3 regions of the Sphingomonas agrestis genome follow, and region 2 is predicted to be linked to each of the others. Evidence: predicted binding sites of a transcription regulator. Region 2 holds the regulator's gene; each other region holds the start of a gene.
What was found. The regulator LexA, encoded in region 2, represses DNA repair genes until DNA is damaged. The targets are predictions, from matches to a motif close to GTTCCNCNCTTGTTCT.
Positions count from the first base shown of each region.

Region 1: the regulator LexA is predicted to act here: its motif matches at 973-988, upstream of RZN05_RS14510 (ImuA family protein).
Region 3: the regulator LexA is predicted to act here: its motif matches at 1,187-1,202, upstream of recA (recombinase RecA).

Region 1 covers NZ_JAWJEJ010000001.1:3,167,625-3,169,889, reverse strand. Annotated here, with positions in the region: gene RZN05_RS14515 (DUF6504 family protein) at 1-258, opposite strand, end outside; gene RZN05_RS14510 (ImuA family protein) at 176-952, opposite strand; gene RZN05_RS14505 (hypothetical protein) at 1,276-2,232, shown strand.
Region 2 covers NZ_JAWJEJ010000001.1:1,527,094-1,529,358, forward strand. Annotated here, with positions in the region: gene RZN05_RS06555 (molybdopterin molybdotransferase MoeA) at 1-534, shown strand, start outside; gene lexA (transcriptional repressor LexA) at 588-1,286, shown strand; gene RZN05_RS06565 (ComEC/Rec2 family competence protein) at 1,280-2,265, opposite strand, start outside.
Region 3 covers NZ_JAWJEJ010000001.1:1,135,197-1,137,461, reverse strand. Annotated here, with positions in the region: gene RZN05_RS04775 (hypothetical protein) at 1-38, shown strand, start outside; gene recA (recombinase RecA) at 39-1,109, opposite strand; gene RZN05_RS04765 (4-(cytidine 5'-diphospho)-2-C-methyl-D-erythritol kinase) at 1,676-2,265, opposite strand, start outside.

The DNA of each region.
Region 1 (2,265 bases), 1.6 Mb from region 2:
GGGGGGTCGCTGATGCGCGGGAAGGCGAGCGATCTGCTCCTCGATATCGGCACTTTTCGCGGCGCCGTCGCGCGCCCAGCGTGCGCCGGGACGCCAGCTCCCGCCGCGCGGCACCGAACAGGCACCCGGGTCATCGTCGACAGGCGGCAGAATCGGCGTCGGGGACCAGGCGCGCTCAGGCGGCGCGGCTGGTCGCTGCAACCGGCGCAGCCGCTCGATCGCGAGCTGCGGCAGGTAGAGCGAGGCGACCCGTGTCATCGCATGCCTCGAGAATAAGAGAGAAGGGATTGCCGCCGCGCTGCCGGACGAGTTCGACCGACCAGCGGGACCGACCGACGCCGGGATAAGTAAGCCTGGCCGAGGGCGCGCAGCCGATGCGCCAGCGCGTGCAGGCGGCCGAGAGTTTTTCCAGCGGATCGCGTGCAGCCATGGCCCAGCGGCGCAGCAGTAGCATCGGGGTGTGGCCGTCGGCGGCAGCAAGCTGGAGGCGGCGCGTTGCGGTCTGGTCGGCGGCTTTCACTTCGGCGACGACCGCAGCGAAGCTGCCAAGGCGCAGACAGTCCTCGGCGAGGGCAAGCGCCATCGTCTCGTCCCGCGCCTCCAGATAGAGAAGCTTTGAAGGCGGGATGCCGGCCTGCTCGAGGCCGGGCGCGTACAGGTCGAACCGGGTCAGCGCCCAAGCGATGGACGCCGCCGGCGTATCGGCGAAGCGCGCTGCAAGTCCCCCGACGAACAAGGTCGCCGCGGCGTCGTCTCCCAGCGTCGGTGAGGCCGCGGCGATCTCGTGCAACCCACCGCCGTCGATCCCACCACTAGCAAGCCTCGAATCGAGCGCTTCGATTCCAAACGGCAGCAGCCGCACCTCACTCGCTTCAGGCGCGGCAATGCGCGCCTTCAGCTCAGCAAGCAGGCGCGCGCGATCGGTCTCGGCAAAGGCAGCTTCGGTTGGCATAAGGGAACAACGACTCGTTCGTTCCCATTATGTTCCGCTCTGGCGAGCGTTTCGTCAAGCCGCTCGACCACGAGCACCATCCTGCCCGGCATCCGTGGGTCGCAGGAAGTGCAGCTCTGCGCTTGTCGGAACGCCGCCGCCATGCTGCACCTTGAATTCCAGAGTGGCCCCGGGGGGATGAGACCATGAACGTAGCGATGGGCAATTCGATAGCCGCTAGCGGAAGCGCGGCCGCTGGCGGACTCTGGCTATCTCCCCCGGTCGTTGCCTCGCTCCTGACTCTCGCCGGAGTGATTGTCGGGCTTGTAGCCAGGGACATTGTCATGGCGATCTACCTGGCGAGAAAGAAACGCGCGGACGAACTCGCCGACCGCAAGGAAGAGGCTGGAAAAGTTCATCAGGACCTGGTGCGGCTATACTCGGATCCGCTCAAGGACGCGGTGACAAGCCTGAAGTACCGCCTCCAGGAGATCGTGGAGAAAAAGCAGGGGCGCTACCTGCTTGCTGATGCACCAAACATCCCGTTTCTGGAGTACAAACGGATCAGCACCGTGTACCGGATCGCCGCCGTGCTAGGCTGGATTAGAGCCATTCGGCGCGAGCGCAGTTATCTCGACCCGCAACAGGCTTCCGCTTCCGTCGAGATGCAGGCGATCGGCGAGTTCGAGGCCGCGTTAGCGGACGGTACCCACGTAGAGTTGCAGCGGATGGACGAGCTTTCGGCCCTTTGGCGCATTAACTCTATCGATCCGCAACTGAAGAATCATGTCGCTAGTCTGATCGACGGCGAGCGGGCGGCCCATCTTGCGACCAAGGGTGCGCTCACTCCCCGTGATCTTTCCGATGCCGACCAGCTTGATCTGGCCGAGCGTTGCGCCGAGATCCTCCGACGCCAGGCAGGTGTCGAAATCCCCAGCGATCTGGTTGCGGCAACCGCAAAACAGACGGCGATCACCTTCGGCATCAAGGAAGCCTATATCTACCGCGACTGGCAGGCCGCAATTGGCGATCTGATGCTTCAGGACGACAAGAACGGCGCTCGCCATTTTTCAGTTCTCGGCTTCGGCACGTTCGAGGACATCATCCTCAAAGGCCGCAAAAACAAGCAATCAAGCGCGGCACGCTGGTTCGACCGCCTCGAACGCCTCATCCATGATCTGGATATGACGCAGGAAGGTATGTTCGACGCGAGACGCGACCAACTGCGCAAGCTGTATCAATGCTGCATCAAGCTGGAGGCCGGCCTTGCAGCACGCATTGTTGCTCAGCCGAATGGCTAGCTTCTGCCGCACCGCCATCCCGGCTCGAAATCA
Region 2 (2,265 bases):
GACCTAGGCATCCTCCCTGACCGCCAGGACGCACTCGAGGCCGCGTTCCGCGCGGTCGACGCCGATCTGCTCGTCACCAGCGGCGGCGCCTCGGTCGGCGACCACGATCTCGTCCAGCCTGCGCTCAAGGCAGTCGGCGCGACGATCGACTTCTGGCGGGTCGCGCTACGTCCGGGCAAGCCGATGATGGCCGGCCGGCTCGGCGAGACGCTGGTGCTCGGGCTTCCCGGCAATCCGGTATCGGCCTTCGTCACCACCTTGCTCTTCGTGCGGCCCGTGGTCGCGGCGCTTTCAGGCGCGGGCGATCCAATGCCGCGCACCCGCCCGGCGGTCCTGGGCGAACCCCTGCCCGCCAGTGGCGATCGCAGCGATTATCTCCGCGCCGAGCAGCGCGACGGGCGCGTCTTCGCCACCACGATCCAGGACAGCTCGATGCTGCGTACGCTCGCCCGCGCGACCTGCCTGATCGTCCGCGCGCGGGGCGCGCCGCCGGCTCAAATCGGCGACTCGGTGGAAATCCTCGACGTCGCTTGACAAGCGCCGGGAACATTGCATAAACGTTCCCAATCTGTTCTAGGAGGACCTGGATGCTCACGCGCAAGCAGCACGAGCTAATCTGCTTCATTGCCGATCGCCTGGCCGAGACCGGCGTTTCGCCCTCGTTCGAGGAAATGAAGGAGGCGCTCGATCTCAAGTCGAAGTCGGGCGTGCACCGGCTGATCAGCGCGCTCGAGGAACGCGAGTTCATCCGCCGCCTGCCCAATCGTGCCCGCGCGCTCGAAGTGCTGCGCGTGCCCGAGCGCGGCGACGCCAAGCCGGCGGGCAAGACGCGCGCGATGGAGCAGTCAACTTCGTCAACTTCGCGGTCAATTTCGTCCGGCTCAACGCCGCCGTCGCCGGCCAACGACGTCGTCGAGATCCCGCTCCACGGCCGCATCGCCGCGGGTACGCCGATCGAGGCGCTCGAAGGCGCGTCGATGCTCCCCGTCCCCGCCGCGCTGCTCGGATCGGGCGAGCATTACGCGCTCGAAGTCGCGGGTGATTCGATGGTCGAGGCGGGCATTCTCGACGGCGATTATGCGCTGATCCGCCGCACCGAGACCGCGCGCGACGGCGAGATCATCGTCGCGCTGATCGACGATGCCGAGGCGACGCTGAAATATTTCCGCAAGGAAGGCGCGATGGTCCGGCTCGACCCCGCGAACCGGGACTATAGCGCCCAGCGCTACCGGCCCGATCAGGTCCGGGTGCAGGGCAAGCTCGCCGGGTTGCTGCGCCGCTACTGAGCAGGCTGCGGGGACGGCGCGGCATATGGCGGCTGCACCGTCAACGGGTTTAGCCAGGGATGCGCCGTGCCGCGCCGCACGGTGCGAACCCGCGCATCGGCGAAGCTGATCGCTACACCACCCGTTCTGGCCAGCATTTCGCGGTCCAGCTTGAGCCAGCGCGGCGTGCAGCCCGGCGGCAGTCGTCGCTCGCTGACCACGATATCGGTCTTGCCGCACAGGTCGATCATCTCCCGCCACGGCACCAGGTACCCGCTCCGCGTCGCCAGCACGCGCCAGCGCCGGACACCCGATCGCACGTCGATCAGGCACAGATCAGGGCTGCACCGCGCGTCCGGCGCCTCGGAGAGCAGCGCAAGATCCTCCTCCGCGCCGCTATTCTCGCCGAGCATCGAGCGGGTATAGTCCCCTGCCCTGTCGCGCAGCAGCGCCATCTCGCCGTTCGACATCCGGATCGCCAGGTGCCGCCCGTCGCCCGTCACCAGCAGGTCGGGCGCCGGCGTCGCCAGCGCCCAGGCGAGCCCCGCCGCGAACGGCGCCGCGCCGATCCAGCGCACCGGCGTCCGCCACAGCGCCACCCATAGCCCGCCGACGACGATCAGCGCATACGCCCCGCCGGGCATCGCCGGCAACGCTGCAACGGCACCCGGCGCCGAGGCCGTGGCATGCGCCAGCCACAGCAGCAGGTCGAGCGCCCGCGCCGTCAGCCACCAGGCCGGCGCGCCGAGCCCGGCGAGGTCGAGCGCCAGTGCCAGTGCCTCGAGCGGCATTATGACGAAGGTGGTCAGCGGGATCGCGACGATATTGGCCAGCGCGCCGTAGATGCCGGCCTTGTGGAAATGAAATAGTCCGATCGGCATCAGCACCAGCTCGACCGCGATGCCGGTGAGCAGTAGCGACGCCAGCCCGCGCAGCAGGCGCCGCCCCTGCCCCTCCTCGCGCCGCCGAAACCAGCCGCGCACCCGCGGGCCCTCGTGCA
Region 3 (2,265 bases), 390 kb from region 2:
CCGAAAGGTTAGAAAAGGTTAGGCAAACGCGCATTTGATCAGAGATCGTCCTCGGGCTCGGGGCCGGCCATCAGCCCCTCGGCAACCTGATCGGTGCGCGCGCGGATCGCGGTTTCGAGCCGCGTGCAGAGCTCGGGATTTTCCTTGAGGAAGGTCTTCGAATTTTCGCGGCCCTGGCCGATGCGGATGCTGTCATAGCTGAACCACGCGCCCGACTTTTCGACGATCCCCGCCTTGACCCCTAGATCGAGGATCTCGCCGATCTTGGAGATGCCCTGGCCGTACATGATGTCGAATTCGACCTGCTTGAACGGCGGCGCGACCTTGTTCTTGACCACCTTGACGCGGGTGGCGTTGCCGATGATCTCGTCGCGGTCCTTGATCTGGCCGGTGCGACGGATGTCGAGACGGACAGAAGCATAGAATTTCAAGGCGTTACCGCCCGTCGTTGTCTCGGGGTTGCCGTACATCACGCCAATCTTCATGCGCAGCTGGTTGATGAAGATCACCATGCAGCGCGAGCGGCTGATCGAACCGGTTAGCTTCCGCAGCGACTGCGACATCAGTCGCGCCTGGAGGCCGACATGGCTGTCGCCCATCTCGCCTTCGATTTCGGCACGCGGCACCAGCGCGGCGACCGAATCGACCACGAGCACGTCGATCGCATTCGAGCGGACGAGCGTATCGACGATCTCGAGCGCCTGTTCGCCGGTATCGGGCTGAGAGACAATCAGCTCGTCGATATTGACCCCGAGCTTCTTGGCATAGACCGGGTCGAGCGCGTGCTCGGCATCGACGAACGCGGCAGTGCCCCCGTTCTTCTGTGCCTCGGCGATGACGTGGAGCGCGAGCGTGGTCTTGCCCGAGCTTTCGGGCCCATAGACTTCGATGACGCGGCCGCGCGGCAGCCCGCCGACGCCCAGTGCGATATCGAGCCCGAGCGAGCCGGTCGAGATCGCCTCGACCTGCATCGTCTCCTTCGAGCCCAGGCGCATCGCGCTGCCCTTGCCGAAGGCGCGATCGATCTGCGCCAATGCGGCGTCGAGCGCCTTCTGCTTGTCCGTGGATACTGCCATGTTGCCGTCGATCACCTTGAGGGTAGCTGCCATTTCGTATCCCCGTCGCTAAAGGGTTTGCCGCGTGCGTTCAACTTGTGTGTGGCAGGGTGTATCGGATTTGTTCCCGTGGAACAAGAGGGGAACTTCTACATATTTTTCGGCCCCTGAGGGCTGCGATATGATTGACGCCATGCCCCAACCCATTGGGTCCCGGGACTAGAAGAACAGCGATGCGATGCTCCGCTTACGAGTTACTATCTGACGAAGCGGCGCAGGCCGAAGCCGCGTCCGCAAACGAGGAAGAAGTGATCTGCGATAGCCTGCGCCACAGCCGCACCGCCGAAGGCTGGCTCCGCAATGACGCTTTGGCGGCCTATGATGCCTATCTGCAGGATCCGCAGTGCGGGTTATCGCTCGACGCAGTTCGAGCTAGGCTTGCGGACAGAGCGGCGCGAAGCGCCGCGCGGGCCCCCCCCCCCCCCGCGGCCACTGCGTGGCCGCACCCCCTCACCCAGCTCCGACTAAGGCTCTGCGAGCCTAAGTCTACGCGAGCCTAAGTCTACGCGAGCCTAAGTCTGCGCAACCCTCTCTCCCTGCGGGGGCGAGGGAAGAAATGGTCAGGTCAGCCGGGTCTGTACGCACCACCAAACCGACCGTACGATGGCGGCAGCAGCATTGCCACGAGCCGCCTCACTCTCGAACAGCGCGAAGCAGGTGGCGCCCGAGCCGGACATGCGGGTGAGGGTGACGCCGGGCTGGGCGGCGAGCGTCTCCAGCACGTCGCCGATCACCGGAGCAATCGCGCGGGCGGGGGATTCGAGGTCGTTGCGGCCCGCCAGCGGATCGGATCCCAGCGGGCCGCGGTCCTGGCCGTCCCAGCGGGCGAAGACCTGCGCCGTCGAGACCGCGACGCCGGGATTTACCAGCAACACCGGGGTGCCGGGCATGCCGGGGACGGTTTCGAGCTGCTCGCCCCTGCCCTTGCCGATCGCGGTCCTGCCGAGCAGGCAGGCGGGGACATCCGAGCCGAGGGCGTCGGCGATCTCGAACAGCTTCGGGTCGTCGAGCGCGACATGGTGAAGCCTGGCGAGCGCGCGGAGCGTCGCGGCGGCATCGGCCGAGCCGCCGCCGATGCCCGAGGCGACGGGCAGATGCTTCTCCAGTTCGATCGAGTGGGCGCCCCCGCCGAAAATCGCGGCGAAGCGCG